Regions from separate parts of the Lysinibacillus sp. FSL K6-1151 genome, predicted to be linked through region 2. Evidence: riboswitches for the same ligand, from Rfam matches in the RefSeq annotation. Region 2 holds a riboswitch; each other region holds the start of a gene.

Evidence for each region. Region 2 has a riboswitch for cobalamin ahead of MHI04_RS13560 ((2Fe-2S) ferredoxin domain-containing protein). Riboswitches for the same ligand answer to the same signal wherever they lie in the genome.
Region 1: it holds a riboswitch for cobalamin, as region 2 does, so the genes downstream of both, MHI04_RS10445 (hypothetical protein) here and MHI04_RS13560 ((2Fe-2S) ferredoxin domain-containing protein) in region 2, are expected to answer to the same signal.
Region 3: it holds a riboswitch for cobalamin, as region 2 does, so the genes downstream of both, metE (5-methyltetrahydropteroyltriglutamate--homocysteine S-methyltransferase) here and MHI04_RS13560 ((2Fe-2S) ferredoxin domain-containing protein) in region 2, are expected to answer to the same signal.
Region 4: it holds a riboswitch for cobalamin, as region 2 does, so the genes downstream of both, MHI04_RS11570 (hypothetical protein) here and MHI04_RS13560 ((2Fe-2S) ferredoxin domain-containing protein) in region 2, are expected to answer to the same signal.

Annotation. Positions count from the first base shown of each region.
Region 1 is NZ_CP152040.1:2,160,174-2,164,427, forward strand. It holds gene MHI04_RS10435 (8-oxo-dGTP diphosphatase) at 1-201, shown strand, start outside; gene MHI04_RS10440 (GNAT family N-acetyltransferase) at 666-866, shown strand; cobalamin riboswitch at 1,187-1,371, shown strand; gene MHI04_RS10445 (hypothetical protein) at 1,599-2,321, shown strand; gene MHI04_RS10450 (hypothetical protein) at 2,387-2,548, shown strand; gene MHI04_RS10455 (translation factor GTPase family protein) at 2,616-4,254, opposite strand, start outside.
Region 2 is NZ_CP152040.1:2,809,733-2,813,986, forward strand. It holds gene MHI04_RS13550 (sirohydrochlorin chelatase) at 1-878, opposite strand, end outside; gene cobJ (precorrin-3B C(17)-methyltransferase) at 893-2,560, opposite strand; gene MHI04_RS13560 ((2Fe-2S) ferredoxin domain-containing protein) at 2,565-2,936, opposite strand; cobalamin riboswitch at 3,083-3,265, opposite strand; cobalamin riboswitch at 3,523-3,708, shown strand; gene MHI04_RS13565 (energy-coupling factor ABC transporter permease) at 3,851-4,254, shown strand, end outside.
Region 3 is NZ_CP152040.1:2,363,516-2,367,769, forward strand. It holds gene MHI04_RS11485 (Lsa family ABC-F type ribosomal protection protein) at 1-878, opposite strand, end outside; cobalamin riboswitch at 1,434-1,613, shown strand; gene metE (5-methyltetrahydropteroyltriglutamate--homocysteine S-methyltransferase) at 1,792-4,089, shown strand.
Region 4 is NZ_CP152040.1:2,381,450-2,385,703, reverse strand. It holds gene nrdI (class Ib ribonucleoside-diphosphate reductase assembly flavoprotein NrdI) at 1-244, opposite strand, end outside; gene MHI04_RS11580 (glutaredoxin) at 241-465, opposite strand; cobalamin riboswitch at 579-757, opposite strand; gene MHI04_RS11575 (hypothetical protein) at 1,041-1,697, opposite strand; gene MHI04_RS11570 (hypothetical protein) at 1,737-1,937, opposite strand; cobalamin riboswitch at 2,137-2,325, opposite strand; gene MHI04_RS11565 (enoyl-CoA hydratase/isomerase family protein) at 2,461-3,525, opposite strand; gene MHI04_RS11560 (enoyl-CoA hydratase-related protein) at 3,540-4,254, opposite strand, start outside.

The sequences.
Region 1 (4,254 bases), 650 kb from region 2:
GATTTCGAGGGTGAACTCTTGAAAGATGCTCCAGAGGGGAAAGCGGTTTGGGTAGATATAGAGAGCGCATATAAACTTCCTATGCAGCCATCGATACGGAGAAGATTTCCTTTATTTTTTCAAGATGGAACATTTGAGATTCAAGTTGAATGGAACCACGAAGAAAATAAAGAAGGGAAAGTTACTATACGTCACACCTAAAACTTGTTATTGGACTGACAGGGGGCAATCGTTCAATAGAGCAGTCGCTTTTCAATAACATCGAGGTCAGTTCAATACATATATATGTGAAGAATAAATAATGGGGCTTAAATTTACCCACTTTGTTAAATAGTTTAACTTTCAATATCTAAATGGTAGAGAGGGATTAAGAATAGCTAGAGAAAATTCTAAAATAAAAGGTGCTTGACCGTCCTTTTGTTTATTTAACGAACGGTGCATATTGTTGAAGAAGAAATTTTATAATAGTGATTTATTAAAGAATAGGGAAGTGGCAGTAACCATGAACTACATAATCAGATTAGCGAATGAAAACGACTTATCGGGTTTATGATAGTAGAAATAATAAAGATCTATTCACGAATTATTTAAAGCAATTTGCAAAAAAGGAATAATATCAAGACGCACTTATATTAGGTTTTGGAGTTCTTAAATTAAAAGGTACTTTGCTTCCTAAATTAAGTGACCTATATGTAAAAGAGGATTATCGTGGTAATGGTATAGGTTCAGACTTAATGAGGTATAGAGAAAATATTGCAAAGAGTTTAGGACATTCTGAAATATTTGTGAGTGTTGACTCGATAGAAAATCCCAACATGATAAAGTTAATTAGCAAACACGGTTACGAACCTATCTCTTACCTATAATAAAACTACACAAGAATTGATTTCAGGAAGTTGTTGAACTAACGGGGGCTAGTTGAACAAGATTTAAACAACTTTAATGAGCCTTCTTATAATATAATTTTTGTATTTTTTGATTAGAAATAACTTTATTATCATTTTACAGAAAGCAATTAAAGCGATGCTCAGTGTGACATGAGGAAAACCTAGTATTCTATGCATCCATTTACATGGAATTATTTTGAAATAATTAGTATTTTTTAGCATAAATTGACTTTGGACATACAATACTTTACAATGATTAGCTAAGGAATAGAGAATTTTCGTAAATTTCCTTACCAACTGAATAGCGTGTAGTAATAGGTGTAAATTGCGTGCAATTTGCTTAAAAGGGAAGTCGGTGCGAATCCGACACTGTCCCGCAACTGTAAATGTGAGCGACTTTTCAGCAACCACTGTCAAATGATGGGAAGGAGAAAAGTGGCGATGACCATGAGTCAGGATACCTGCCTATTACGAGTACACACCAGTAACCTACGAGGAATAGGAGGTGGCATGTTGACAAAACAGAATGCTCTGTTCGTCACGGTACGTCAAACGCCCAAAGTAAATGAAGGGGTTCGCAATCGGGCTCATTTACACATACTTAGGGTTTGTTTGGCATTGGGTGATGAACGAAGATAAGCGAAGGATTTCCTCAAAAATGGTAGGAAATCCTTTTTGTTTTGACATTATGTACGTAAAGGGGATGCATGTATGACTTCTTTAGATATGACCATTTGTAAGCAGCCACGCACAGAAGTTGCCAAGAAAGCGAAAACAAGAATGGCGGTCGAATCATTGATTGACCAATTATTAGCAACGAAGCTGATCCGCAATGATCGCTTCTTTGAGCAAATTTTATATAATAAAGAAATTATTTGGATACAAAATGGGGATGTGGACGGGCATCTTTTCGCGAAGGCAGCGGTAACCGATCAACTGAAAACGAAGACCAATAGCTTTATGATGTATATGCCGACTAACCCGATTGTCTATGAGGTTAACGGGGAGCCATACCATTTAATTACACGCATTGATTCCACTCGTGCCAAGCCCAACCTTGACCGTCTGTCACTGAAGCCAAAGCCTGTTTTAAGTGCAGCGCGTGTCAATGATGTATTATGCTCGATCGTGATGCGTTTTTATGAAACATATATCCATGATTTAGCGCCTCAACATGATAAGTTAATAGCCTTTGTGCAGCAGGAATACGCCCAATTTATTGAAGCGGTTCAGGCATTAAATGATTACCATTTCAACTGGCATCCACGCGGCAACGGTCACGAGCTATTGCTGCAATTAATTGATCAACTGCAAATTTTAAAAAGTTATCCTGGTAAAGTGCTAGTTGATTTCACAAACACGCATGACTACGTGATTGTCGAGCCTGCATACCTTGTGCACAGTTCTACAAAGAAAGCAGTAGGCGCATTATAAACTCAAGCCCTCCATCAAACGGAGGGCTTGTTTTTATTTATTTGAAGGGTAGGGGGTAAATACTCTTGTTCGAGCAGCGAATACTCGCGGAAGCAGATGAAATACTCTCGCTCAAGCAGCGAATACTCGCGGAAGGAGATGAAATACTCTCGTTCGAGCGGGGAATACTCGCGGAAGCAGATGAAATACTCTCGCTCCAGCAAGGAATACTCGCGCAAACAGGGTAAATATTCTCGCTCAAAGCAAGTAAACACCCGCGCAAGCAAACGGCTTCGCGCGGGCAGGATTACCTACTTACAGACAATGCATGGCTGCTTGTGCCTCGTGCCAAGGAACAGAATATCCTTTGCCCTTCGCACAAAAGATGCTGGAGGAGCTGTATTCTGGGTCGGCATTTTTATCGTAGCCAATGTGCGAAATAATTTCCTCGGCATTATGACACACATCATAGCCATCAAATTGGAGTGTGAGTGCGCCCTTACCATTGGTATAGGCCGCAAAGGTTGTGCTATAGCTCATTAGGGTGGCGACGGGCGCTCGTCCCGTTAGCACAACATCTGTTTCGGATAAGATGGGGTCATCGAATGTGCCAGCAGCTTGCTGTATGTCGCTCATCATGCGGCCGATAAAGTCGTTCGAAGCCTTCATTTTAAAGCGATAATAAGGTTCAAGCAGGATGTTCTGTGCTTGCTCAAGTCCTTGACGTAGCGCACGGAAACTAGCTTCTCGGAAATCGCCGCCCGATGTATGTTCATTATGTCCGCGACCTGTTAGCAGTGTAAAATGAATATCTGTCAGAGGGAAGCCTGTGAGTAAGCCATGGTGATCACGCTCAAACAGGTGCTTTTCAACAAGGCGTTGGTTGCCTACCGATAAATGATCCGCATGGCAGGCATTGCTAAATGTATTACCTACTCCTCGCGGATTGGGCTCCATTAGTAAATGAACTTCTGCATAATGCTTGAGGGGCTCAAAATGACCATAGCCTGTCACCGTCGTCGCAATGGTTTCCATATATAAAATTTGGGGCTCGCCAAAGGAGACCGTTAATGAAAAACGCTTCATTAACACTTCTATCAGTACCTCCAACTGAATAACGCCCATAATGTGCACATGGATTTCCTGGAACTTTTCCTGCCAAACCACACGTAAGGAAGGCTCTTCTGCTTCTAGTAAACGGAAAATTTGTAACACTTCCTTGATATGCTGATGGCCCTCATATTGAACCTTTGCCTGTAGCGTTGGGACAAGCTCATAGGGCTGTGACAGCATAGTAGTGCCGATGCGGTCTCCAATATTGGCCTGACTAAGTCCTTTAACAGCAAAAATCTCTCCCGCTTCAACCTGTTGGACGGTATCAAAGCGACTGCCATTATAGAGGCGAATTTCAGTCACTTTTTCTGTCACTTCTTCAAACGAAAATTCATCCCGAACATGTAAAACGCCCTTGACAGCCTTCATAAATGTTAAACGCTGGTGGCCGTCATGACGAATTTTAAAAACCTCCCCCTCAAACGGTGCATTCACTTCAAAATGGGTGTCTGTTAATAGAGGGAGCTGGGCAAGCAATTCCTTGATGCCCTCATCCTTTAGGGCAGACCCTGTAAAGCAGGGGAAGGCACATTCCTTTTGAATCATGGTCTGTAGCTGAGTAAGACATTGCTCATGCTCCAATGACTCATTCAAAAAGGCATTGAGCAGCTCTTCATTACGCTCAGCCAACCATTCCATGATGCCGCTTGAAACATAATCAGTACGAAGCGGTTCATCGACGAACAGCACCTGCTGGGAACAATCCTTGCGGAGCTGTGTCATAACGGCCTCCACATTGGCTCCTTCGCGATCAATTTTATTGATAAAGAAGAATGTTGGGACATGGTATTTGCGTAAAAGCTGCCACACGGTTTCCGTATGACCCTGTACGCCCTCGACC
Region 2 (4,254 bases):
TGGTGGTGGTCATGGTCGTGATGGTGGTCGTGTCCATGATCGTGATCATGATGATGGTGATGATGGGCATGTCCATGAACTGCCGCATAGGCACGATAATTTTCTAAATCTTGCATGCCTGTAGATGTACCATTTATCGCTTGTTCAATACGCTCTAATAAAACATTTTGTAAACGTTCATGGTAGCCAAAATAATTGGCAATTTGAACAGTACAATCTGGATATTGTTCATTAAACTTCACACACATATCATTCATACGTTCCATTAAAATACCTGTGAATAAAAAGTATGGGAGCATGATGATTTTTTTCGCACCTAATTTAACACAGCGTTCAATACCTTCTTCAACACATGGATCTGTTACGCCCATAAATGCACTTTCCACATATTTAACAGGTAATTTTTCCCATAAAAGTCGTGTAATTTTATAAAAATCACCATTTGCAGATGGATCACTGCCACCTCGTGCAATCAATAAAATGGCTGTATCTTGTTGCTCTTGTTCTGAATGAAAACCAATTTCCGCTAGACGATCTTGTAAAATCGTAAATATTTCATCATGAATGCCAATGGTTTGACCATAGGTAAATGTAATGTTCGGATAATGCTCACGCGCATGCTCGATCTCTGCTGGAATATGCAGCTTTGAATGGCCTGCATGAAGTAAAATAATCGGAATTACATGAACCTCTGTAGCCCCTTTCTTCACACAATTCGTAATGCCTTCTTCGATGTTCGGTGAAGCAAATTCTAGGAAACATGTTTCCACTAAAAATTGTGCATCAATACGCGGTGTCATTTGTTCAATAAATGTACGTACCTCATCATTTCCTGCTGCTAAACGGCTCCCATGGCCGACAAATAAAATAGCTTTCATCTCTTTTCTCCTCACTAGTCGCCGCACGGAGCTGGCTCTACTTTTATTTTGGAAGACATATCTTGATACGTAAAATGCAATATCTTTTTCACACGTTTAAAATATTTAAATAAACGTTCATTTGGGTGAGCATTTGCTTTATATTCTTCAATAATATCTGTAATTAGTGGAATCAGTTGTTCAGGCTCCAACCCTTCTACAACAGGCTGTGCTGCATGGGCCGTACGACCAACTGGCTTCGCCCCAATAAAGACATCAAATTTACTTTTGCGATAGACAATACCAATATCATCAAATACAGCCCTGTAACAGGCCATACCACAGCCGTTAAAACCGATATTTAATGTTTTCGGCAAAGACATTCCACCTAATTTTTGTTGTATTTCTTCTGCATAGGGAATCGAATCGGCCTTTTCACCATAGCAAAAATCACAAGCCTTCAAGGATAGCACATCACCAATCGGCGCTAATAAAAAGCCTACTTCCTGTAATTTCTCCGTAATACGTTCAGGGGCAGTCGTTGGGATTTTCAAATGGATTTGATGGTCTGGTGTATATTCCATCGTCCCCTCTTCCCCAACGACCTCTGCTAACGTCATCATTTGCTGAGGTGTGAAAAACTTATTCACCACTCCTGGGCTTACAGCTAATTCAAAAATGGATTCTATTTTTTGCTGTACAAGTTTCGGCGTTACTTTGACTGCACTTGTTCCTTTCACCATTGCGAGTGCCGCTGTAGCCATTTCAAGTGCTGTTTTTTTTGACTTTGGCGTAGCGGCTACACTGGGTTTATTAAAACGCCCTGCATTAGGATCTGCTGTAAAGTCTTGTCGTGCAGTCCCTGTCTCTTGGTTCATTGCCCAAGGTTCATTTTCTTCACGTAAACGTTGATGTGGACGTAAGGGTTGTTTTTCTTCACCCAATGTATATTTACGTTGATAGCCACGTGGTGTAATCATTTTATTGTCATAGAAAAATGTCGACGAATTACCAATAATGACTGTCGTCAGCATTCCAATGTCATGCTCCAGCATTTCGGCTAATGTTGTCATCGTCACTTCTTGACGATCGCGGTAAGCACTTTTCACAAGTCCTACTGGTGTGTCAGGCGAACGATATTCTAAGAGAATGCGCTGTGCTTCGACAATTTGTCTTGTTCGGCGACCGCTTTTTGGGTTGTATAAAGCGATTACAAAATCCGCCATAGCGGCTGCCTCGACGCGCTTGGCAATTAAATTCCATGGTGTTAGATGGTCACTTAAACTAATCGTACAGGCATCATGCATAATCGGGGCACCAAGTAAGCTAGCACATGAATTGATGGCAGAAATACCAGGGACAATTTCTACCTCAATCCCCGTTGCTTCTGTCCAGCCTAGCTCAATCAATACCTCATACACTAATCCCGCCATACCATAGACACCCGCATCACCACTTGAAATGACTGAGACAATGCTTCCAGCCTCTGCTTGGCGAACCGCTTCCTGCGCACGGGACACCTCTTCGGTCATTCCAGTACTGACAATCGACTTCGCACTGACTAAATCTTGAATCAACTCCACGTAGGTTTTGTAGCCTATGATCATATCACTTTGTTGTAATGCCTCTACCGCCCGTGTCGTAATATGCTTAAAGTCTCCAGGTCCAAAGCCCACTACGAAAATTTTTCCTTTTTGCGCCATGTTGTTACCCCTCTTTCACCTTTTCGATCCCTTTAATGGCTGTCGTTTGTGCTGTACGCTGTAATGTACCTTCACGAAGTGTAAAGACATGTTCTTTGTATAAGGATTCATGATGTAAATCTTGTACAAGTGTTCTAGCATGCTCTGTTGATGGTACACGATACCAATTCCCTTGCGGATAGGCGATGACCACACAAGCATCCTTGCATCGTCCATTACAGCGCGTTCTTGTTGTATGTATCTCTTGATCAAGTGCTTGCTGTTGTATTTCTTCTCGAATAGCTAGGGTAATTTCCTCCCCACCTTTGTTCATGCAGCTACTACCATTACAAATAAAGAGATGTGTTTTCATCCCCTCTAAATTCCATGTTGTCATCTTCTGTCTCCCCTCATTTGCTTTCTGGAAAAAGAAAAACCTTTACTCTAATTACGAAGAGTAAAGGTTTTGTAGAAGCCAAATAAAAACGAATAAAATAAAATGCAGGTACTCGCTCTTGCTTCAACTTCTCCCTCCGAAAAGTTTGCATGCACAATCAAATAAGCAGGTTTCCTGACTTAAGCTTCATTTTACTATCGCACCTTCCCAAGTTTGCACCAGTGGCTTTGCGATTTCATCAGCTATTACAGTAGCGGGGGCTGTATTGGATTTTCACCAATTTCCCTATTATCTCGAGTTATTCGAGCACTTATCGACGTTTTATATGAAATTTATTATCTTCTTTATAGAATAGAAAACTGTCTCTATCATATCTCATTATTTTAAAATTTCAATATTTCTATAAAAATTTATGACAATTTTATCAATTTTGTGTGTAGACCAGGTATAAAAATTATAATATCTCCTTATTTATGACAATTCAGTAGTTATCAGAATCTTCTCTATTGACCTTCAATTGAAAATATTTTTAAAAAAAGTATAGCATATTTATGGAAAATCATGTTACACTTTGTCGTGAAATCTCACAACTTAATGTTTTTTCGGTGTAAAATACTTATCATTTTGCTTAAAAGGGAAGCCGGTTTGAGTCCGGCGCGGTCCCGCCACTGTATTAGGGAGCTTTATAGAACATGTCACTGTCCAACGGATGGGAAGACCTATAAAGTGTTGAACTAGAGCCAGGAGACCTGCCGAAAAATATGTGATCGTTTCAGCCTACGAGGATAGGTGTGCGGCTTAGCAGATGAGAATGTTATTTGCTTTTTTAGCTATGCACTTTTCCAACAACGGAGAAGTGCTTTTTTATTTACGCACGCTACATTCTAAAAATCTATTAGTAAGGAGGAAAGCTTTTGAAATTTTCATGGTGGAAACTTAGTTATTTTTTATTGGCCTTTTTACTCGTGCCAAAACGTGCCTTTGCTATGCATATCATGGAAGGTTTTTTACCAATCGAATGGGCTATTTTTTGGTGGGTCATCTCTATCCCATTTATTATTCTAGGATTGCGCTCCATTCGCAAAACAATTGAAGAAAACCCTGAAACCAAAATGCTTTTAGGTCTTTCAGGAGCCTTTGCTTTTGTGCTGTCGGCGTTAAAAATCCCTTCGGTTACAGGTAGTTGCTCCCACCCAACTGGTGTTGGACTTGGAACGGTTTTATTCGGACCTCTAGCTATGAGTGTCATCGGAACGATTGTTTTATTATTCCAATCTTTATTATTAGCACATGGTGGGATTACCACTTTAGGAGCGAA
Region 3 (4,254 bases), 450 kb from region 2:
TTTTCAACATTTTTTAGCAGTTTTGATTTTTCATCAATCGCTTTTTGCTGCCTAGATTCCAAGTTCTTTGCTCGCTTCATCATCTTGGCTGCTTTATGTCCAACAAAGCCTTTATCTAGCTTAGAACCCGAATTCGTAGTTCCATTTTTGGAAGCCTCCACTTGATTAGACCAACCTACCGAACGCTTGGAAGACTGCGTTAAACGGTCGATATCTTTTTGCAGACGTTGATTAGTTGCTTCTTCATGTTCCTGCTGTCGATCAAAATTTAACTTCCAAGTTGAGTAGTTACCACTTTGAACATCAATATTGGCTCTATTGATCGATAAAATATGATCAACACAGCCATCTAAAAAGGCTCTGTCATGCGAAATTAAAATAAATCCTTTTTTCTTGCGTAGATAATCAGAGACCGTCTTTCGTGCATCTGTATCGAGATGATTGGTTGGCTCATCAATTAATAGAAACTGTCCCTCTGTTAAAAAGAGCGCTGCAAGCAACACCTTTGTTTGCTCTCCATTAGATAATGTTTGAAAAGGGCGATACATGACCTCAGCATCGACATCTAGATAGGCTATTTCACGAATATATTCCCAATCTTCTGCCAGAGGGCAAATTTCTTCAAAAATTTCGTACGTATATTTATTTGGGTCTGAAACAGGATAGGGGAAATAAGTAAATTCTACTGAAGAAATGATGTTCCCACTATACTCATAATTCCCTAATAGCAAATTAAAAAATGTTGTCTTCCCACGACCATTCCTACCGATAAATCCAAGTTTCCAATCTGTATCAATCTGAAAGTTGACACCCTCAAAAATATAATCAAAGCTGCTTGGGTAAGAAAACGTTAAGTCTTGTACTTGTATCATTGACATGATAATTCCTCCTTTGTATAGCAAATCATTTTTCTTTTATACAAAGTCGGTACATCCATCTATGCTAAATTTCTCCGTATAAGTTGATGGATGCTAACGACTTATACGGAGCATCACATGCGTCACAATAGGTTCAGAATCGCTCATTTTTTTCTCTCCTTTATTAGGTAGATGAAAGATACAGAATAAACTATGAGAGCAAGAAAAAATCCCCCCAATTGGATATTGGAAGGATTAGTCTCTCACTGAATAAACTTTATTTGCCAATGACATCATGACAAATAAACGCAAACTGATTGTTAAAAATGGATAGACTAATCCTATATTTTGTCGTTTGAAGTGATTCATTTCAAATAAAAATATAGATTAGTTCATCATTGTCCATTCATCAGTCCTCTCATAATTGTATTTTTATAGTAACAAATTTTTTTATGGAATACAATGTAGCCTTATCTTCTTAAACCAATCCCTACAATAATTATAGAAATAATTTAGATAATCGTATAAAAATTATTTCTACTATTCTGAAAGATATGTTATAGTAGGAGCATAATTGAATAATGTGTAAGAATTGGTGCCAAATGAAGGTTTGGCTTAAAAGGGAAGTCGGTGCAAATCCGACGCTGTCCCGCAACTGTTATTCGGAGCAAATCACAAAGGCCACTGGGAAACCGGGAAGGCTGTGAGGCGTGTTGATGAGAAGCCAGGAGACCTGCCAATTTCTAGTACACACCAAATACCTACGTGGAAATAGGTGGTGAAAAGTGACCAAATCGGCACTGTGCGATAACAAATGATTTATGCGAAAGTAGATACTTTTTTCGTATTGTTTTAGCATTAAAAATTTCAACTAGCAGCCATTCTCCTCCTTGGAAAATGGCTTTTTATTTTTTTCTGAAAAGGAGATATAAAAATGACCTATACAAGCACACTCATTGGTTACCCGTATATCGGGGAAGATCGCGAATGGAAAAAAGCATTAGAAGCATTTTGGCGCAACGAGCTTTCTGAAGAGGATTTTGAGGATAGTTTAAAAAAAATCCGTTTAGCTAGAATTGACAAGCAGCTACAGCTTGGCATCGACATGGTGACAGTTGGCGATTTTACGTATTACGATAGAATGTTAGATACAGCATTAATGTTTGGTCTCATCCCAAAACGCTTTAACTGGCAGGGAGGGAAAGTAGATTTATCTACCTACTACAGCGTAGCAAGAGGGAATAAAACAGCTGTAGCTAGTGAGATGACAAAATGGTTTAATACAAACTATCACTATATTGTTCCTGAATACGAGGGACAGGCCTTGAAACTAACAGAAAATAAAGTGTTGGCCGATTTCTTAGAGGCGAAAGAAACGTACGGTATTATTGCAAAGCCAACATTGATTGGTCCCTATACATTCTGCAAGTTAACAAAAGGCTATAGCAAATTCACACAGGTTGAATACTTATTAGCTCTAATACCGCTCTATACACAAGTATTAAAAGAATTAGTAGATGCAGGTGCAAATTGGATTCAACTAGAAGAGCCATCACTTGTCACAACCCTTGATCCAGCAGACATCAAGCTTGTGCAAGAGATTTACGACCAGTTAGCCGTTGCCGTTCCAGAAGCGAAAATCATGCTGCAAACTTATTTTGAAGCATTATGCAGCTATGAAACATTGATGACATTGCCTGTAGAAGGATTTGGCCTAGACTTTGTTCATGGCTATAAAGGAAATATGGCGTCACTTCGTCAATATGGTTTCCCTCAGGACAAAGTATTGGCAGTCGGGGTTGTTAATGGACGTGATATTTGGCGTTCCAACTTAGCGGAGGTCAATGCTACAATTCAGGCAATTGAGCATTTAAGTAATGCAGCAGAGCTATGGATTCAACCATCCAGCAATCTACAACATGTACCGATCACAACTGCTCTTGAAAATGAGATTGACCCTGTTCTGAAGCATGCTTTAGCCTTCGCAGATGAAAAGATTGTAGAAATCACGGAGCTAACTAAATGTAGACGAGATACAGAGGGTATCTTACAGCATAATTTTTCTGAAAGTATGAAGGCAATTGAGGCTCTAAAAAACCATCCAATCCGTCAAAACAAGTTGATTCATCAAGCAGTTCAAACTGTGACAACGCAAGATTTTGAACGACATAGTGAATTTGCTCAGCGTCAAAAAATCCAGCAGCAAGCGTTAGCGTTACCGCTATTCCCAACAACAACAATCGGAAGCTTCCCACAATCCGATGAGGTGAAAAGGAATCGTAATGCTTGGCGTAAAAAACAATTATCGAATGAAGCCTACGAAGCATTTATAGAGCAGGAAACAAAACGCTGGATTACGATACAAGAGGAACTAGATATCGATGTACTCGTTCACGGTGAATTTGAGCGTACAGACATGGTCGAATACTTTGGTGAAAAGCTGACTGGCTTTGCCTTTACAAAAAAAGCATGGGTCGTTTCCTATGGCTCACGCTGTGTTAAGCCACCGATCATTTATGGAGATGTAGCGTGGTCTTCAGCAATAACTGTAAAAGAGTCAGCCTATGCTCAAAGCTTAACAAAGCGCTTTGTAAAAGGTATGCTGACAGGACCAGTGACGATATTAAATTGGTCCTTTGTACGAGACGATCTGTCACGTAAAGATGTCGCTTATCAAATTGCATTAGCACTTCGCAAAGAGGTTGAGGCACTCGAAAACGCAGGTATTTCAATTATTCAAGTGGATGAGCCAGCTCTAAGAGAAGGTTTACCGCTACGAAAAGAAGAATGGGGAGCTTACTTAGAATGGGCTGTTAATTCCTTTAAGCTGGCTACAGCTAGTGTCAAAGATGAAACACAAATCCATACACATATGTGCTACTGCGAATTTAACGATTTCATCGAACCGATTAGTGCACTTGATGCAGACGTGATTTCCATTGAAACATCAAGAAGTCACGGGGAGCTCATTACATCACTGCAAGGGCAACCTTATCAAAAGGGCATTGGCTTAGGCGTTTATGATATTCATAGTCCTCGTGTGCCAAGCAATGAAGAAATGCTAACTATTATGAGAGATAGTTTACAGGTGTTAGATCCCCATCAATTTTGGGTGAACCCAGATTGTGGTTTAAAAACAAGAAAAGAAACTGAAACTGTTGCAGCTTTAGCTAATATGGTTGCTGCAACGAAAACATTACGCCAGGAAGTACAACCATCTATCTCGAGATAACGACATCATTTTATAAATCTACTACAACTACTACATCTTCTCTCCGAAATACAACAAAGACCAGGAAAAAAATGGACCTGGTCTTTTGTTGTTTCATTCTTTTAAGATTTTTATTATATTCAGAAAATAAAATTGACGTGAACAATCGAGCATGTTATGTTTATA
Region 4 (4,254 bases), 430 kb from region 2:
CAGCAGCCCCAAATACGTTGTGCCCAAAGTTACTATTCCCACTGGCAACTACACCTTTACAAAAATCTCTGTTTTTTTCTAAAAAACGTTCCACTTTTGCAGGGATATCGCCTAAGCCATCAGTATAAGTAATTAAAAGATAAGGCTTATTCAATTGTAATTCCTCAAAGAGCTCGACAGACTCTGCCCTTAATTTAGAAACAATATTGCGGACATTTCCTGTACGACTTGCGTAAACGATCATAGCGCAATCATCTCAATATGAGAAACTATGTCCTTAACATCTCCTATAAATGTATTATTCATTTCTAAAACAGGCACACTTAAAAAACCTGCATCGATTATTGTTTGTTTAGCTTGTTCATCGTGATCAATGTTGACAATTTCTGCATCAAGTCCTGCACGTTGTAATTCAGATTTTACCCAAAGGCATTTTGGACAGATTGTTTTCGTATAAAGTTTCATAGAAATCCCTCTTTTCATATAATAAAAAGCTATCTCCTCTAGAGAGATAGCTAAATGGAAACGTTACCATACCAAAAATACTGACGTTCCCATTTCTTAATCCCCGAAGAAATGATTAATTGTTTTATAGAGGCAGGTCTCCTGGCTTTGCTTCATCCTCTGATTCCCTTCCCATGCGAATGCACAGTGGTTGTAATCATTGTCAGCTTCACAGTTGCGGGGACAGCGTCGGAATTGTACCGAACTTCCCTTTTAAACTACATATAGTAGCACCTATATAAAACGAACACAATATATAGTTGTTGTTCAATAGTTTTAAGTGTACCATCCTTCATATAAAAAGTAAATCTAGATTCTAAACTTCTTTATTTTTTGATTATTCATTATTTTCGATTATAACTTTCGAAGGAATTTCACCATCTATTACTTATATCTTAATTCATTGTGTATCTAAACTATGTACGAGATTTTTTGTTACTACGGATCTATGAGCATTAAATATACTAGCGTATTTCACATAGAAACAGCCTATATTCTAAAGAATAATAGACTGTTTGACATGTCGAACGTATGGATTACTCGATTTCGACAAATAAGGACAATTCCTTATAAAATTCAGGCGTTGCTGCCGAATTCACTTGAAAATGAGGATTATATTTTGATAAAAGTTTATAGAGAGTAGTTGCGGTTAACAGATTCTGTTCTTGATCGAAAGCCCTGAAACTTTCATAGACCTCCTTCACTTTACCATTTATTGAATGACAAAAAAACTGTTGAACATCTGCATCCTCTAAATAATCCTTTTCCCATCTGTAACATATTAAATTTGTTAGGAAAAACATTTCTAATCCAGGCATTTTTCCAACTTCAATGAGCAATGACATTCCATAATGAAATGCATTTTCCAACCATTTTATGCCGTGGCGATCTTTGTAAAAGCGCATCAACTTTTGTAACCCATGTCCTTGCTCCTTCACTAGATAAGCATGGATATTTGTATGACCAGCAGTTCTTTCCCATTCATCGAGAGAGAATTTATACTTCCTTACCAGTTTCATCCAAAGCTTTTGAAGCTTGTCTTCAGAAAGGTATTGTGTTTGTTGATTCCATCTTAGAAAAATGTCTAAACTTTCTAATACCAAGCCTCTTTCCATTTCAAAATGATCCAATTTTCTATATAAAACTTTTTGATTCATATCTATGTTGTCCATTATGTCTTCAGATTTGTTCATTTTGCATTCCATTTAATTATTCACTTCACTTCAGATTTTTTATCTACTATCATGACATGTCTCGACTAATTCACGCTTGATCGTTAAATAGGCATCATTAATAGATGTATAATCATTTGGGTTTTCTTCTATTAACTTCCTAATATAAAGCTGTAAAGGCCTAATATGCTCACCAGAAAGGTTGTTCATAATTTGCTGCTTTAACTGATTTATATAAAATGAAATTGAATGTGATGTCATCTTGTTCACCCCTATTTATTCATAAAAAAAACATCTTGCCCTAATGGGAAGATGCTAGCTATGACTGACATACTTCATAGTTCTTCAACCAATATAAAATAAGTCGTCTATATTGAATAGAGACTCTTTTTTTGGTTGTCGCACTATGAGTATGATGAAGGTAATTCGTCACACTCAACACCCCCTATCCGCGTAGGTTTTGGCTGTACTAGATAAAGGCAGGTCTCCTGGCTTATGATCATCACACATTTTTCCCTTCCCATTACATACATAACAGTGGTTTTTAAAATGTGCTCCCAATTACAGTTGCGGGACAGCGACGGCTTTTCACCGTTCTTCCCTTTTAAACAAATTCTATTGAATTTGTACCTTTATCCTTTTATTCCGTTTTTTATAGTATAACATATCATTCTACTTTCTCTGACAAAACCCTATGAAAATCTACAGAACAACACTTAAGAAACCACCTACCTCTTAACAAGTAGATGGTTTCAGCATTTATTGAGCGAAGATGTCATTGTTCTTACTTCTTTACGGTTTCACTACTGTCTTGAAAGAATTTTTCAAGTATATCATCTGTAAAATCAGCGAATGTTTGATAGATATACTGAGGATTTCGATCCTTATCAATGACGACAGACCTAACCCCTTCATAGAAATCCTCATGATTTAAAAAGTTTTTTGCCAAGATTAAATCAGTCGCAAAGCATTCTTCTACCGTTTTATGTTGGGCATCTATCAGTTGCTTTAATGTAATTTTTAAGGATGATGGAGATTTAGATAGAAGCAACTGCTTTGTTTCTTGTGCAAATTTGCTTAGGTCATTGTCTAAGGATTCGACTATCTTCTCCACTGTATGTTTTGAGAAATGTTGATCGATTTCATTTTGAAGGCTGGCAAGCTCACTGTTTGCTGTTGGTGTACTTGAATAGTCCTCTATTAATTGCTTTAGAGCTGTGCTAGTCTCCACTGTATGCCAGTTCGTTTGTTCAATGCGTGTGAGGAATGCGTGTAAATGATCGCTCGTCATATAGCTATCCGCACCATTAGCAAAGAGAACATCCGCAGCTTGGATGATCGATGCTGTTAAAGCTAAGTAATATCCTACATAGCCAGGCGCTTTATTTAGAAAATAGGCAGCTCCAACATCAGGAAAGAAGCCAATATTCATTTCTGGCATAGCCCATTTTGTTCGCTCTGTCACAATTCGGTGGCTAGCCCCATACGTTAAACCAACCCCACCTCCCATGACAATGCCATCAAGGCAAGCAATGATAGGCTTTGGGTAGTGATAGATTGCCTTATCTATTTGATATTCTTCCTCAAAAAAGATTTCGGCATTTTGGAAAGCTTCCTGACTGGAGCGAGCTTTATAGAGTGTTTTAATATCACCCCCAGCACAAAAGCCCTTTTCGCCAGCACCTCTTAGAATTATCAAGTGTATTTGATCATTCGCCTGCCATTCCTTTAGTTTCTCACCAATGGGCTTTAGCATTTCTATAGAAAGTGAGTTTAAAGCTTGAGGACGATTCAGCGTAATGCTTGCTGCGCCACCATCACTGACGGAAAATATTACTTCATTTGTCATAGTAGTTTCCTCCCTTACGAATGTTTAAAGTTGGGCTGTCTTTTGTCAATAAACGCTTGAACGCCTTCTCTAGCATCCGCTGTTAAAAATAACTCAGCAAAGCGTGTTCGTTCTAATTCCAACCCTTTTTGGAGATGATCCTTCCCGCCTTGAATTATACATTCAATTGTACGGGATACACTTGTCATACTTTTGCCCTCAACAAAAGACTGAGCAAGGGCTTTGGCAGTTGGCAGAAGCTCATCTGGCTCCGTCACCACTTGAATAATACCTAGTTGTAGTGCTTCGTCAGCACTTAATTGCTGGCTTGTTAAAATTAATTGTAGAGCCTTTGCTTGCGTTGTTATTCTGCTCAGTCGTTGAGTGCCTCCGAATGTCGGCAGTAAGCCAAGCTTTAATTCCGGTAAACCAACAATGGCATTACTTGAAGCAATCCTGAAATGACAGCCTAACGCTAGCTCTAGTCCTCCTCCAAGGGCTGGCCCATTAATAGCAGCAATAACAGGCTTTTTCATGGCTTCAATTTCATCACATAGCGCTTGGCCTGCCTCAGCCATTTGTAATGCTCTATCCTGTTGCCCAAAGGCAGCAACAAATTCCTTTATATCTGCTCCCGCAGCAAAAAATCGTCCAGAGCCGGTCACAATGATGGCTCTCGTCTCTTCATCCTCAGCTAATTCTTTAAAAATGACACGAAGATGTTCAATAGAAGCTGATGACAACGTATTT